One region of the Streptomyces achromogenes genome, then DNA from elsewhere that is predicted to be linked to it. Evidence: riboswitches for the same ligand, from Rfam matches in the RefSeq annotation. Region 1 holds a riboswitch; the other holds the start of a gene.
The links. A riboswitch is a leader RNA that binds a small molecule or an ion and turns the genes downstream of it on or off. The one in region 1 is predicted to bind glycine.
Positions count from the first base shown of each region.

Region 2: another riboswitch for glycine. It lies ahead of gcvP (aminomethyl-transferring glycine dehydrogenase); the one in region 1 lies ahead of gcvT (glycine cleavage system aminomethyltransferase GcvT).

Region 1 is NZ_JAUSYH010000001.1:6,018,867-6,026,520, reverse strand. Features, by position in the region: gene QF032_RS27170 (AAA family ATPase) at 1-678, opposite strand, end outside; glycine riboswitch at 820-919, shown strand; glycine riboswitch at 920-1,041, shown strand; gene gcvT (glycine cleavage system aminomethyltransferase GcvT) at 1,120-2,238, shown strand; gene gcvH (glycine cleavage system protein GcvH) at 2,350-2,727, shown strand; gene glyA (serine hydroxymethyltransferase) at 2,742-4,004, shown strand; gene QF032_RS27150 (L-serine ammonia-lyase) at 4,061-5,428, shown strand; gene QF032_RS27145 (NADPH-dependent F420 reductase) at 5,627-6,289, opposite strand; gene QF032_RS27140 (EF-hand domain-containing protein) at 6,487-6,699, opposite strand; gene QF032_RS27135 (YncE family protein) at 6,807-7,654, opposite strand, start outside.
Region 2 is NZ_JAUSYH010000001.1:1,645,445-1,653,098, reverse strand. Features, by position in the region: gene QF032_RS07485 (bifunctional nuclease family protein) at 1-17, shown strand, start outside; gene QF032_RS07480 (MerR family transcriptional regulator) at 266-949, shown strand; gene QF032_RS07475 (DNA polymerase IV) at 1,018-2,445, shown strand; gene QF032_RS07470 (PRC-barrel domain-containing protein) at 2,482-2,853, opposite strand; glycine riboswitch at 2,964-3,059, shown strand; gene gcvP (aminomethyl-transferring glycine dehydrogenase) at 3,242-6,127, shown strand; gene QF032_RS07460 (TOBE domain-containing protein) at 6,178-6,597, opposite strand; gene QF032_RS07455 (TOBE domain-containing protein) at 6,661-7,056, opposite strand; gene QF032_RS07450 (extracellular solute-binding protein) at 7,498-7,654, shown strand, end outside.

The DNA of each region.
Region 1 (7,654 bases):
CCGGTCGAGCAGGACCGCGGAGCCGCACCCCTCGGGCAGCCGGCCCTTCTCCACCGACCGCAGGAGCCGGGCGGCGGCCCGGCGGTGCCGCAGGAACGCGTACCGCGAGACGCCTCGGCCGCGCTCGCGCTGGCCCCGCAGGGCCGCGTCCGCGCCGACGTCGAGAACGATCAGGTGCAGGGCGCCGCCGCGGCGGCGGGCCGCGCGGGCCAGCCAGTCGCGGACCCAGGCCTGGGTGCCGCAGTCGTGCACCACGACGCCCCCGCCGCCGCGCAGGGCCCGGCGCAGTCCGGCGTAGTGGGCGAGGCGGACCAGCGGCCGGTAGAGGGCGTAGGGCAGGAGGCGGGGCATCCGGGCGTCCCAGCGGTCGCGGGTGTCCTGGGAGTCGATGCGCACGCCGGGCACCGCGCGCTTCATCAGGGTGGACTTGCCGCTGCCGGGCAGACCGGTGACCACGACCAGGTCACGCGGGCCGAAGAGCAGGCCGTGCGGACTGCGGCCGGCCCGCTCGCGCAGATCGCGGACGACGGGCGCGGGCTGCCGGGAGCACGCCTCCCGGGTACGGGCGCCGGGCTGCGCGGGCAGCGCGATCCCGGAGCCGGCCGCGAAGGCCGTGGTCCTCGCCGAGGTCGTCCTCTTCACCGTGATCGTCCTCCCCTGGGGCCAGATAGTGCTCATCCCCGTCGAGCGTAAAGAGAAGGTAATGCGCGGCGCCTCGCGTTTTCGTGCGCATAGCGACACAAGCCGGTTACAGATCCGGCCTGCCACGACGGGGGCGGGCCGTGCGATGATGGCCGCGCCAACTGCATACCGGCCGTTTGAATCCGCGCGGGAGAGTCCTCAGCAGCAGTTCCGCTGGGGCGCCGAAGGAGCAAGTCCCTCCCTTGAATCTCTCAGGCCCCGTTACCGCGCGGGCGAGGCACATCTGAAAAGCGGGCCGCCGTCGCCGGCGGTCCCACCCACGGTGCAAGCCATGTCCCGCCCCCGCTCGCAGCGGTGGTCATGGCGAACCTCTCAGGTTCCGATGACAGATGGGGAGGAACGACCTCGCCGTCCCCCCACGCGCCCGGCTCACGTTCGCGCGGGAGGGGCCCCGTCGCCTTGGGAGACGAACGACCGATGAGCAGTACCGCACCCCGTCACACCGCGCTCGACGCCCTGCATCGCTCGCTCGGCGCGACGATGACCGACTTCGCCGGCTGGGACATGCCCCTGCGCTACGGCTCCGAACGCGACGAGCATCTCGCCGTCCGCACCCGGGCCGGGCTCTTCGACCTCTCGCACATGGGCGAGATCACGGTGACCGGCCCGGAGGCGGCCGAGTTCCTGAACTTCGCCCTGGTGGGCGACCTCGCCGCGGTGGGCGTGGGCCGCGCCCGCTACACCATGATCTGCGCCGAGGACGGCGGCATCCTCGACGACCTCATCGTGTACCGGCTGGCCGAGGCCGAGTACATGATCGTCTCCAACGCCTCCAACGCTCAGAACGTCCTGAACGAGTTGGGCAACCTGGCCGAGGAGTTCGACGTCGAGGTCCGCGACGACCGTGACGCCTACGCCCTGATCGCCGTCCAGGGGCCTGAGTCCCCCGGCATCCTCACGGCCCTCACCGACGCCGACCTGGAAGGCCTGAAGTACTACGCGGGCCTGCCGGGCACCGTCGCCGGCGTCCCCGCGCTCATCGCGCGCACCGGCTACACCGGCGAGGACGGCTTCGAGCTGTTCGTGAAGCCGGAGCACGCCGTCGAGCTGTGGCAGGCGCTGACCAAGGCCGGCGAGGGCGTCGGGCTGGTCCCCTGCGGTCTGTCCTGCCGGGACACGCTGCGCCTGGAGGCGGGCATGCCGCTGTACGGGCACGAGCTGAGCCTCTCCCTCACCCCCTTCGACGCGGGCCTCGGGCGCGTGGTGAAGTTCGAGAAGGAGGGCGACTTCGTCGGGCGTGCGGCGCTCGCCGAGGCGGCGGCGCTGGCCGAGCGGCAGCCGCCGCGCGTCCTGGTCGGCCTGGTCGCCGAGGGCCGCCGCGTACCGCGCGCCGGGTACGCCGTCGTTTCGGGCGGCGAGGTGATCGGCGAGGTCACCTCCGGGGCGCCGTCCCCGACGCTGGGCAAGCCGATCGCGATGGCGTACGTCGACGCCGCGCACGCCGCGCCGGGCACCCCGGGCGTGGGCGTGGACATCCGGGGCAGTCACGAGCCGTACGAGGTCGTGGCGCTGCCCTTCTACAAGCGCCAGAAGTAGACACTGGGCCCCCGGGCCGCAGGTGACACCGCGCACCTTCGCGCTGCTCACCCGTGCCCGGGACCGTCCCCCCTTCATCAGCACTCCCCCGCGTACAGGAGAATTCAGGCCATGAGCAACCCCCAGCAGCTGCGTTACAGCAAGGAGCACGAGTGGCTGTCGGTCGCCGAGGACGGCGTCTCGACGGTCGGCATCACGGAGCACGCGGCCAACGCGCTCGGTGACGTGGTCTTCGTCCAGCTCCCGGAGGCCGGCGCCACGGTGGCCGCGGGCGAGTCCTGCGGCGAGCTGGAGTCGACCAAGTCGGTCAGCGAGCTGTACGCCCCGGTCTCCGGTGAGATCACCGAGGTCAACCAGGACGTCGTCGACGACCCGGCGCTGGTGAACTCCGCCCCCTTCGAGGGCGGGTGGCTGTTCAAGGTACGCGTCACGGGCGAGCCGGACGATCTGCTCTCCGCCGACGAGTACACCGCCTACACCGCCGGCTGAGGAGTCGTAGTCGCATGTCCGTCCTGAACACGTCCCTGCACGAGCTCGACCCGGAGATCGCGGCCGCGGTCGACGCCGAACTGCACCGCCAGCAGTCCACGCTCGAGATGATCGCCTCGGAGAACTTCGCGCCGCTCGCGGTCATGGAGGCCCAGGGCTCGGTCCTGACCAACAAGTACGCCGAGGGCTACCCCGGCCGCCGCTACTACGGCGGCTGCGAGCACGTCGACGTCACCGAGCAGATCGCCATCGACCGCCTCAAGGACCTCTTCGGCGCCGAGTACGCCAACGTCCAGCCGCATTCCGGCGCCTCGGCGAACCAGGCCGCGCTGTTCGCCCTCGCCCAGCCCGGCGACACCATCCTCGGTCTCGATCTTGCCCACGGCGGCCACCTCACCCACGGCATGCGGCTCAACTTCTCCGGCAAGCAGTTCGACGTGGTCGCCTACCACGTCGACGACGCCGGCCTGGTCGACATGGCGGAGGTCGAGCGCCTGGCCAAGGAGCACCGCCCGAAGGTCATCATCGCGGGCTGGTCCGCCTACCCCCGGCAGCTCGACTTCGCCGAGTTCCGCCGCATCGCCGACGCGGTCGAGGCGTTCCTGTGGGTCGACATGGCCCACTTCGCGGGCCTGGTCGCGGCCGGTCTCCACCCGAACCCGGTGGAGTACGCCGACGTCGTCACCTCCACCACCCACAAGACCCTCGGCGGCCCCCGCGGCGGCATCATCCTCGCGAAGAAGGAGTTCGCCAAGAAGCTGAACTCCTCCGTCTTCCCCGGCTTCCAGGGCGGCCCCCTGGAGCACGTCATCGCCGCCAAGGCCGTCTCCTTCAAGGTGGCCGCGAGCGAGGACTTCAAGGAGCGCCAGGCCCGCACGGTCGAGGGCGCGAAGATCCTCGCCGAACGCCTCACCGCGCCGGACGCCCGCGAGGCCGGCGTGAACGTCCTGTCCGGCGGCACCGACGTCCACCTCATCCTGGTCGACCTGCGCGCCTCGGCACTGGACGGACAGCAGGCCGAGGACCGCCTCCACGAGGTCGGCATCACCGTCAACCGCAACGCCGTCCCCGACGACCCGCGCCCGCCGATGGTCACCTCGGGTCTGCGCATCGGCACCCCCGCCCTGGCCACCCGCGGCTTCACCGCCGAGGACTTCGCCGAGGTCGCCGACGTCATCGCGCAGACCCTCAAGCCGTCGTACGACGCCGCCTCCCTCAAGGCCCGGGTCACCGCCCTCGCCCACAAGCACCCCCTGTACCCCGGCCTGAACAAGTAGTTCCCTGGTGGGGGCGCCCGACGACGTGCGCCCCCGCCCTTTCTCGAGGAGTTCCCGTGGCCATCTCGGTCTTCGACCTGTTCTCGATCGGCATCGGCCCGTCCAGCTCCCACACGGTCGGCCCGATGCGGGCGGCCCGCATGTTCGCACGGCGGCTGCGCAACGAGTCCCTGCTGGACTCCGCCGCCTCGGTCCGCTGTGAGCTGTACGGCTCGCTCGGCGCGACCGGGCACGGCCACGGCACGCCCAAGGCGGTCCTGCTGGGCCTGGAGGGCTCCTCGCCGCGCACGGTGGACGTGGAGAACGCCGACGAGCGGGTGGAGCAGATCAGGAACTCCGGGCGGCTGCGGCTGCTGGGCTCGCACGAGATCCCGTTCTCCTTCAACGACGATCTCGTCCTGCACCGCCGCAAGGCCCTCCCGTACCACGCCAACGGCATGACGATATGGGCCCATGACGCGCAGGGCGCCGAACTGCTGTCGAAGACGTACTACTCGGTCGGCGGCGGGTTCGTCGTGGACGAGGAGGCGGTCGGCGCGGACCGCATCAAACTCGACGACGCGGTACTGAAGTACCCCTTCCGCACGGGCGACGAACTGCTGCGCCTCACGAGGGAGACCGGTCTGTCGATCTCCGCGCTGATGCTGGAGAACGAGCGGGCCTGGCGCACGGAGGACGAGATCCGGGCCGGCCTGCTGGAGCTGTGGCGGGTGATGCAGGGCTGTGTCTCACGGGGCATGTCCCGGGAGGGCATCCTGCCGGGCGGCCTGCGCGTCCGCCGCCGCGCCGCCATGACAGCCCGTCAGCTCCGGGCGGAGGGCGACGCGTTGGCGCACTCCATGGAGTGGATCACGCTGTACGCGATGGCCGTGAACGAGGAGAACGCGGCCGGCGGAAGGGTGGTCACCGCTCCCACGAACGGCGCGGCCGGCATCATCCCGGCGGTGCTGCACTACTACATGAACTTCGTGCCCGGCGCCGACGAGGACGGCGTCGTCCGCTTCCTTCTCGCGGCCGGGGCGATCGGCATGCTCTTCAAGGAGAACGCCTCCATCTCCGGCGCCGAGGTCGGCTGCCAGGGCGAGGTCGGCTCGGCCTGCTCGATGGCGGCGGGTGCGCTCGCCGAGGTCCTCGGCGGATCCCCGGAACAGGTCGAGAACGCGGCCGAGATCGGCATGGAGCACAACCTCGGCCTCACCTGCGATCCGGTGGGCGGCCTGGTCCAGATCCCGTGCATCGAGCGCAACGGCATGGCCGCGGTCAAGGCGGTCACCGCGGCCCGTATGGCCATGCGCGGCGACGGCTCGCACAAGGTGTCCCTCGACAAGGTCATCAAGACCATGAAGGACACCGGCGCGGACATGAGCGTCAAGTACAAGGAGACCGCGCGGGGCGGTCTCGCGGTGAACATCATCGAGTGCTGAGCCGGCGGGAACCGGGGGGAAGAGGAATGAGGGATCCCAGGATGAGCGGGCCGGTCGGCGCCGCCGGCGGCAACGGCAGGTACTCCGGCGTCGTGCGGCCCGGCGACCCGATCGCGGTCGAGCTGCCGGACGGGCCGCACGTGCCCCTCACGATCGTGTGATCCGGGCCCGATCCGGCCCGGCCCCGAACGGCGGGCCCTAGCCGCGGAAGGCCGCAGGGCGTTCCGGGGTCGCCTCGGCCAGGGCCTTGGTGACGGCCTCGACGCCGGCCTGCAGACCGTAGACCGGGGTGTCGGGCTGCTGGCGCCAGGAGTCGGCGATGCCGCCCGCGTCGACGGTGTCGAAGCCGAGCTCGTCGATCAGGGCGCGCACCGTCGCCTTGGCCGCCTCGTCGTCGCCGGCGACCGGGAGCGCCATGCGGTCGGGGTGGCCGGCGGCCAGCGGGCGGTCCAGGATGTCCTGGGCGTAGGTGCCGTTGAAGGCCTTGACTACCGGGTGGCCGAGCTGGTGCTCGACCCAGCGGCTCTCGGTGATGCCCTCGTCCTCGATGGCTGCGATCCTCCCGTCGCGCTGCTGCGGGTAGTAGTTGTTGGTGTCGATGACGACCAGGCCGTCGGCCGCGCCGTCCAGGATGCCGGACGGCAGGTGCGGAACCGCCTTCAGCGGGATGGTGACCACGACGACCTCGGCGCCGCGCGCCGCCTCCTCGACGGCGACGGGGGTGGCCCCCGTGGCCTCGGCGAGCTCCGTCAGCGTGTGCGGGCCGCGGGAGTTCGCGACGGAGACGTCGTGGCCGAGGGCGGAGAGGCGCCGGGTGAGGTTGCCGCCGATGTTGCCCGCGCCGATGATGCCGATCTTCATGACAGGCCTTGCCTTCCAGGAGCCGTGCGTGGTCGATGAGCACCGGATAATCAATGCACATGCATGCTTCTGGAGGCGTCAACCTGGACCGGCGGGGATCTATTCCGGTCCCCCGCGACGGTCTTCGGCCCACGACGAAGGGGGCGCCCCCGTCGCGGCGCCCCCAGTCGGTTCACGTCAGCCCGTGCGGGCTCCCGTCACTTGTTCAGGTGAGCCCAGAACTCGTCGAACGAGAGGACCTTGTCGCCGTTCAGGTCGCGGGACTTGATGATGGCCTCGGCGACCGACTCGGTGACGTTCCAGTCGCCCTGCTGGGCCAGGGCGGTCTTGAACTCGGCTGCGGTGATGAAGCCGTCGCCGTCCGTGTCGATCCGCTGGAAATGGTTGCGCGCTTCTTCGATGTCGGCCACCGGTCCGCCCCTCTTCTTCATGCCCTGCGGCACATGTGCTGTTCTGCTGTCCAACTGACGCAGGCCAGATTAACGGCCCCGGCGCCCGCCGGACGCAGGACCTCCCGCTAGCGGAAGACCCCGGTGTGGCCGAGCGAGTAGCGGCCGGGCTGCGGATAGACGGCCAGGCCGTGCGGGCCGCCGCCGACCTTGATGCGGGCGAGCTGATGGCCGTCGGCGGTGTCGATCGCGTACACCTCGGCGTTGTACCGCCCGGACAGCCACAGGACCTTGCCGTCCGCCGAGACGCCGCCCATGTCGGGGCTGCCCCCGTCCGGGAGGCGCCACTTCTTGGTCAGCTCGCCCTTGGTGAAGTCGAAGACGGAGACGGTGCCCTCGCCGCGGTTGGTGACGTACATCTCGCGGGAGTCGCGGCTGACGTACAGCCCGTGGCAGCCCTTGCCGGTGTGCAGGAACCGCGGCTTGCCGAAGGTGCCGCCGTCGACGATCCACATGCCGTGGGCCATCATGTCGGCGACGTAGAACAGCTTGCCGTCCGGCGAGACCTTCACGTCCTGCGGCATGGCGCCCTTGAGCGGCAGCTTCTGCTGGGCGACCACCTTCATCCGCTCGGTGTCGACCTTGAGCAGTTCGCCGCTGAACTCGCAGGACACGATGAAGTACTTGCCGTCCAGGGAGAAGTCTGCGTGGTTGACGCCGTAGCAGGTGACCGGCTCGGTCTTGATCCGCTTCATCGTGTGCGGGTCCCGGAAGACGAGCTCTCGGTCGAGGGAGGCCATGACGACGGCGTACTTGCCGTTGGGCGTGAAGTAGAGGTTGTAGGGGTCGTGCACCTCGACCGGCTTGCCCGTCTTCCCGGTCGCGGGGTCGATCGGGGTGAGGGTGTTCCCGCGGTCGTTGTTGACCCAGAGGGTCTTGAGATCCCAGGAGGGGACGACGTGCTGCGGCTGGCGTC
Region 2 (7,654 bases), 4.4 Mb from region 1:
GCACCAGCAACCAGTAGGGACCCGAGCGGGGGCGCACACGTGCGGCGACCTGCGCGGGGCGTCTCGCCCTCTTCGGCAAATGCCAGCGGCGACTGAGAGCGTCCTACGGCTACTTCTCAGCGCATTCGGCTAGCCTTTCCCCGCGGTGAGGTGCGGGAAACCACTCCTAGGGTGATTATCACTCGGCGTGCCGAGTGTGGCGATCGTTGACGCACCCCTGGCGACTGCCTACCGTCGAGAAGGCAGGTCTAGGACGGAGGTCGGCGTGAGAAGCAGCGGCGACGGTGCGGTTGGGGGTGCCCCCGGACTCGGTGTCGGGGGAAGCGGTCCGTACCCTCCCCCAAGCTCTCGGCTGCGCTCGGGCTTGGGGTATCCCCAGCAGAGCAGCGCGGCCGATCACGCTCCGCAGCGACCGGCGGCCGTGCCGAGCAGCGGAGGGACGACGTCCATGGCGTCCGAGCAGATCGGCTATCGCGGTCCGACCGCCTGTGCGGCGGCGGGCATCACCTACCGGCAGCTGGACTACTGGGCGCGCACCGGGCTCGTCGAGCCGAGCGTGCGGCCCGCGCACGGGTCCGGCAGCCAGCGTCTCTACAGCTTCCGCGACGTCGTCGTCCTGAAGATCGTCAAGAGGTTCCTCGACACCGGGGTGTCGCTGCAGAACATCCGCAGCGCCGTGCAGCATCTGCGGGAGCGCGGGTTCAGCGATCTGGAGCGGATGACGCTGATGAGCGACGGCGCGACGGTGTACGAGTGCACCTCGCCGGACGAGGTCCACACGCTGCTCCAGGGCGGTCAGGGGGTCTTCGGGATCGCCGTGGGCGTGGTGTGGCGGGACGTCGAGAGCGCGCTGTCGCAGCTGCACGGGGAGCGCGTCGACACCGGCGAGACGCTCGTCGGGCCCAATCCGGCGGACGAGCTGGCACGCAGGCGCAACCGGGCCGTCTGACGCGGCCTCCCGGGCGCGAGGGCGGTCGTACGACGTCGTTGTCAGTGGTGTGGTGCAGCATCGGACATGTGAGAAACGCGCCCACGATCCTGCATCTCGACATGGATGCCTTCTTCGCCCAGGCGGAGCAGGCATCCAAGCCGAGCCTGCGCGGGAAGGCCGTGGTCGTGGGAGGCCTCGGGCCCCGCGGTGTGGTCGCGACGGCCTCCTACGAGGCACGGGTCTTCGGGGTCCACTCGGCGATGCCGATGGCCCAGGCGCGCAGGCTGGCACCGAACGCCGCTTACCTCGTGCCCCGGTTCGCCTTCTACCGGTCGATCAGCGAGCAGGTCATGGCGCTGCTGAGGGCGTTGTCGCCGCTGGTGGAGCCGCTGAGCCTGGACGAGGCCTTCGTGGACCTGGAGGCGGGCGAGGCGGCCTGGGACAGGGATTCCGCACGGCTCGCCGGCGTCAGACTGCGCACGGACATACGGGCCGTCACCGGTCTCACGGGTTCGGTGGGACTGGCCTCCTGCAAGATGCTCGCGAAGATCGCCTCGGAGGAGGCGAAACCCGACGGCCTGGTGCTCATCGAGCCGGGCACCGAGCGGCAGCTGCTCGGGCCCATGCCGGTGCGGACGCTGCCGGGGGTGGGCCCTGCCACGGGGGACCATCTGCGGCGGGCCGGGATCACCACGGTCGACGAGATCGCCGAGGCGGGTGAGGACGAGCTGGTGCGGCTGCTGGGCAAGGCGCACGGGCATGCCCTCCACGCCATGGCGCTGGCACGCGACGACCGGCCCGTGGTGGCCGAGCGGGAGACCAAGTCCGTCTCGGTCGAGGACACGTACGACGTGGACATCCACGACCGGGTCCGGGTGGGGCTGGAGGTCCAGCGGCTCGCGGACCGGTGTGTGCGCAGGCTCCGGGAGGCCGGTCTGTCGGGCCGGACCATCGTGCTGAAGGTGCGCCGCTACGACTTCTCGACGCTCACCCGGTCCGAGACGCTGCGCGGGCCCACGGACGATCCGGCGGTGATCAGGGAAGCGGCGGCCCGGTTGCTGGACTCCGTCGACACCACGGGCGGGGTGCGGCTGCTCGGGGTGGGCGTCAGCGGTCTGGCGGACTTCACGCAGGAGGACCTGTTCGCGCAGGCCGCGGAGGCGCGGGCGGACGAGTCCGCGGCCGGGCCCGTGGAGGAGCCCGCCGCCGAGGAGTCGGCGCCGGCCCACGCCGCTGTCCACGCCGAGCATCAGTGGCGTCCGGGGCACGACGTGCGGCATGCCGAGCTCGGACACGGGTGGGTGCAGGGCAGTGGGCTGGGCCGGGTCACGGTGCGGTTCGAGACGCCGGAGTCGGAGCCGGGCCGGGTGCGCACGTTCCGCACCGACGATCCGCGGTTGGCTCCGGCGGACCCGCTGCCGCTGGTGCGGCGAAGACCGGGAGAGGACGAGGAGGCGGAGGCGGCGGGCGGCACGCGGGAACTCTCGGTGGCGCCGGACAGCGGCACGGAGTGAGGCTGTCCGAGGTTCAGGAGCTGTCGGCTGCGGGAGTCAGCTTTCGTCCGTGCCCGCCAGACGGCCGAAATCGTGGTCGGGCAGCGGGGGAGGGGCCGCCACGTCCAGACCGTAGTGGTGGTAGAGCTGGAGTTCCTGCTCCGGGGAGAGATGGCGGCCCACGCCGAAGTCGGGGGCGTCCTTGATCAGCGCGCGGTCGAACGGGATGTGCAGGGTCCCCTCGACCAGCTCGCTGGGCTCCAGGGGGACGAAGGCGTCACGGGAGAACAGGCCCGTGCGGATGGCGGCCCACTCCGGTACACCGGTCGCGTCGTCGAGGTAGACCTCGTCGACGGTGCCTATCTTCGCCCCGTTGCGGTCGAACGCCTTGCGGCCGATCAGGTTGCGCGGATCGATGTCGGTCTGCACGGGCCCTCCTCTTGGTCGCAGCTCGTCCGTAAGGACTACAAAAGAGCACATCGGGGCGAGCGGCCACTCGAGAGGCCCGTTGACCTCGCTGGTAGTCTGACAAAGGCTGCTGACCCCGTGCGGGAGAGTCCTCCGGAGACCACCGGAGGCGCCGAAGGAGCAAATCCTCCCCGGAATCTCTCAGGCTCACGTACCGCACGGACGAGGTCACTCTGGAAAGCAGGGCGGGTGCCGACGGCGTCGACGGTGTCCGCTCTCACCGACGGTGAAAGCCGGTCGTCCGCTGGCGGCCGGTGAAGCTCTCAGGTTGAGATGACAGAGGGGGAGGCCGTCCGGGTACCCGCCGTGGTGACCCTCGAAGGTCGTGTCAGACCAGGAGGCCTCCGTAATGACCGCCCACCGCATTCCGCTCTCCGAGCTCGAGCAGGGAATCCCCTTCGAGCAGCGCCACATCGGGCCCGACCACGAGGCGATGGCCAAGATGCTCGCGCACGTCGGCTACGGCTCGCTCGACGAGCTCACCGCCGCCGCGGTCCCTGACGTGATCAAGAACGCCGACGCGCTGGACCTGCCGGGCGCCCGCACCGAGGCCGAGGTGCTGGCCGAGCTGCGCTCGCTGGCCGACCGCAACCAGGTGCTCGCCCCGATGATCGGCCTCGGCTACTACGGCACCTTCACGCCGCCCGTCATCCTGCGCAACGTCATGGAGAACCCGGCCTGGTACACCGCCTACACGCCGTACCAGCCGGAGATCTCCCAGGGCCGGCTGGAGGCGCTGCTGAACTTCCAGACGATGGTCGCCGACCTGACGGGTCTGCCGACCTCGGGCGCGTCGCTGCTCGACGAGGGCACGGCGGCCGCCGAGGCGATGGCGCTGTCACGGCGTATGGGGAAGAACAAGAAGGGCCTCTTCCTCATCGACGCGGACGCGCTGCCGCAGACCATCGCCGTGATCGAGACGCGTGCCGAGCCGACCGGCGTCGAGGTCGTCGTCGCCGATCTGAGCGGCGGCATTCCGGCGGAGATCGCGGAGCGCGAGATCAACGGCGTGCTCGTCCAGTACCCCGGTGCGTCCGGCGCCGTGCGGGACCTGAAGGCGCTCATCGACCAGGCGCACGGGCTCGGCGCGCTCGTCACCGTCGCCGCGGACCTGCTCGCGCTGACGCTGCTGAAGTCGCCCGGTGAGCTGGGTGCGGACATCGCGGTCGGCACCACCCAGCGGTTCGGTGTGCCGATGGGCTTCGGGGGGCCGCACGCCGGCTACATGGCGGTGCACGAGAAGTTCGCGCGGAGCCTGCCCGGCCGTCTCGTGGGCGTGTCCGTGGACGCGGACGGGAACAAGGCCTACCGGCTCGCACTGCAGACGCGTGAGCAGCACATCAGGCGCGAGAAGGCGACGAGCAACATCTGCACGGCGCAGGTGCTGCTGGCGGTGATGGCCGGGATGTACGCGGTCTACCACGGCCCCGACGGGCTGCGCGCGATCGCCCGGCGCACGCACCGGTACGCCGCGATCATCGCCGCGGGGCTCGAGGCCGGGGGCGTCGAGGTGGTGCACGGGGCGTACTTCGACACGCTGACCGTGCGGGTGCCCGGGAAGGCCGCCGAGGCCGTCGCCGCCGCGCGGGACCGCGGGGTCAACCTGCACCTCGTCGATGCCGACCGGGTGGCGCTCTCCTGTGACGAGACCACCGCGCGTGCCCAGGTCGCCGCGGTCTGGGCGGCCTTCGGCGTGGACGGCGACATCGAGTCGCTCGACGCGGCCGTCGAGGACGCCCTGCCCGCCGGACTGCTGCGGACCGACGACATCCTCACCCACCCCGTCTTCCAGCGGCACCGGTCCGAGACCGCGATGCTGCGCTACCTGCGCAGGCTGGCCGACCGGGACTACGCGCTCGACCGGGGCATGATCCCGCTGGGCTCGTGCACCATGAAGCTCAACGCCACCACCGAGATGGAGCCGGTCACCTGGCCCGAGTTCGGGCAGCTGCACCCCTTCGCCCCCGCCGAGCAGGCCCAGGGCTACCTGACGCTCATCCGGGAGCTCGAGGAGCGGCTCGCGGAGGTCACCGGGTACGACAAGGTGTCCCTGCAGCCGAACGCCGGGTCGCAGGGGGAGCTGGCCGGGCTGCTCGCCGTCCGCGGGTACCACCGGGGCAACGGCGACGCGCAGCGCACCGTGTGCCTCATCCCGTCCTCCGCGCACGGCACGAACGCGGCGAGCGCCGTGATGGCCGGCATGAAGGTCGTCGTCGTGAAGACCGCCGAGGACGGCGAGATCGACGTCGAGGACCTGCGGGCGAAGATCGAGCAGTACCGGGACGAGCTGTCGGTGCTGATGATCACCTACCCGTCCACGCACGGCGTGTTCGAGGAGCACGTCGCCGACATCTGCGCGCAGGTGCACGAGGCCGGCGGGCAGGTGTACGTCGACGGCGCCAACCTCAACGCGCTCGTCGGGCTCGCCAAGCCGGGGCACTTCGGCGGCGACGTCTCGCACCTGAACCTGCACAAGACGTTCTGCATCCCGCACGGCGGTGGCGGCCCGGGCGTCGGGCCGGTGGCCGTCCGGTCGCACCTGGCGCCGTATCTGCCCAACCACCCGCTGCAGCCCGCCGCAGGGCCGGAGACCGGCGTGGGGCCGATCTCGGCGGCGCCGTGGGGCTCCGCGGGCATCCTGCCGATCTCCTGGGCGTACGTGCGGCTGATGGGCGGTGAGGGCCTCAAGCGGGCCACGCAGGTGGCGGTGCTGAGCGCCAACTACGTCGCCAAGCGCCTGGAGCCGCACTACCCGGTGCTCTACAACGGGCCGGGCGGGTTGGTGGCGCACGAGTGCATCATCGACCTGCGGCCGTTGACCAGGGCGACCGGTGTGACGGTGGACGACGTGGCCAAGCGGCTCATCGACTACGGCTTCCACGCGCCGACGATGTCGTTCCCGGTGGCGGGGACGCTGATGATCGAGCCGACCGAGTCCGAGGACCTGATCGAGCTCGACCGGTTCTGCGACGCGATGATCGCGATTCGCGCGGAGATCGAGAAGGTCGGCGCGGGCGTGTGGCCGGCCGACGACAACCCGCTCGCCGGCGCCCCGCACACCGCGGCCGCGCTCGGCGGCGAGTGGGCGCACGCGTACGCGCGTGAGGAGGCGGTCTTCCCCGCCGGGGTGTCCGCCGCCGACAAGTACTGGCCGCCGGTGCGCCGTGTCGACCAGGCCTTCGGCGACCGCAACCTCGTCTGCTCGTGCCCGCCGCTGGACGCGTACGAGGACTGAGCCGGAGCGCGTGTGGGCCCCGTCCGTCGTGGACGGGGCCCCTCGCCGTTCTACGCCGTCGCCAGGGACACCTCGGTCGACTTGATCAGCGCGATGACGTCGGAGCCCACGAACAGACCGAGGTCGGTGGCCGCCTCCCTGGTGATGGCCGCGGTGAGTTCGCCGTCGTCCACCCTGATCCGCACGGCGGCCATGACCGCGCCGAGGGTGAGGCCGGTGATCGTGCCGGGCAACCGGTTGCGGATGGAGAGGCCGGCGACCTGGCCGGTGGAGAGAGAGACCTCCGTCGACTTCACCAGGGCGTGGACGGCGGCACCGGGTGCGAGGGCGAGTTGCTCCGAGGCCTCCAGGGTGATGGCCGCCGTGAGGTGCTGCCCGCCGTCGAGGCGGATCTTCACGAGGGCCATGACCTGGCCGGGGTGGACTGCGGTGACGGTGCCGGGAAGCTGGTTGCGGATGCTCAAGGTCATGGGCGTCAACGGTACGGCCCCAAGGGTTTTTTGGTGCGGATGACCGCTTTGTGCCGCCCCTGGTCACGCTCGGTCGATGTGTACGTTTGTCGACTTCACGCGGGCCGTCGCCTCCATGCCGACCTCGAGTCCGAGTTCCTCGACCGCCTCCCGCGTCAGCAGGGAGACCAGGCGGTGCGGGCCGGCCTGGATCTCCACCTGGGCGGCCACGTCACCCAGTTTGATCGCGGTGACGATGCCGGGGAAGGCGTTGCGGACCGAGGTGTGGGGGGTCTCGTCCTCCGTGCCGTCAGATCGGGCGAGTTCCACGCAGAAGGCGGCGAGGGCCTTGCCGTCCACCAGGCGTCGTCCGGTCTCGTCGCGATGGGTCGCCACGCGGCCGGCGTCCGCCCAGCGGCGCGCGGTGTCGGGGCTGACGCCCAGCAGTCGTGCCGCCTGGCCGATCGTGTAGCTCTGCATGCGGTCACGATAGGGCCGGGAGGCGGCATGGCGGACCGCGGGGGACGGCCTGGCGGGTGCCGGGCGGCATGACGGGGCGGGCGTCGGTCGGTGCCGCGGCGGCGCGGTGTCTCGGTGCCTGACTGCCCGCCCGGTCCGGGGTGGCGAGCCGGAGGGGATCCGGTCGGGGTCGGCTTCCGCCGTGGCCTTCCGGCCCTCGCCCCGTGCCGGGAAGGCTGATCTCGGCCAAGGTGTCGCGTCGGTCTCCACTTCGTAACGTTCGCCGCTTGATCCGAATGTTTCGCTCCCGCTGGAAGCCTCCTCGAGTGGTCCTTCGTGAACAGGCCACCGGATTCTCTGTGTTCAAGGGGTTGCCACCCGTCGGAGGGTGTCTCTAGGGTGCGGCAGCAGCGAACCTTTCTGGATCTGGTTCGAAACTTTCGATCTCTCAAGGAGCGCATGATGGGCGACCCGGCACTCTCCCGCCGAGGCTTCCTGGCGGCCTCCGCCGCGGCCGGTCTGGGCATGACGGCACTGAGCGCCTGCGGCGGCGACTCGGACGGGGGGTCGTCGTCGGGGACGACCACCATCGAGTGGTGGAACATCTCCACCACCCAGC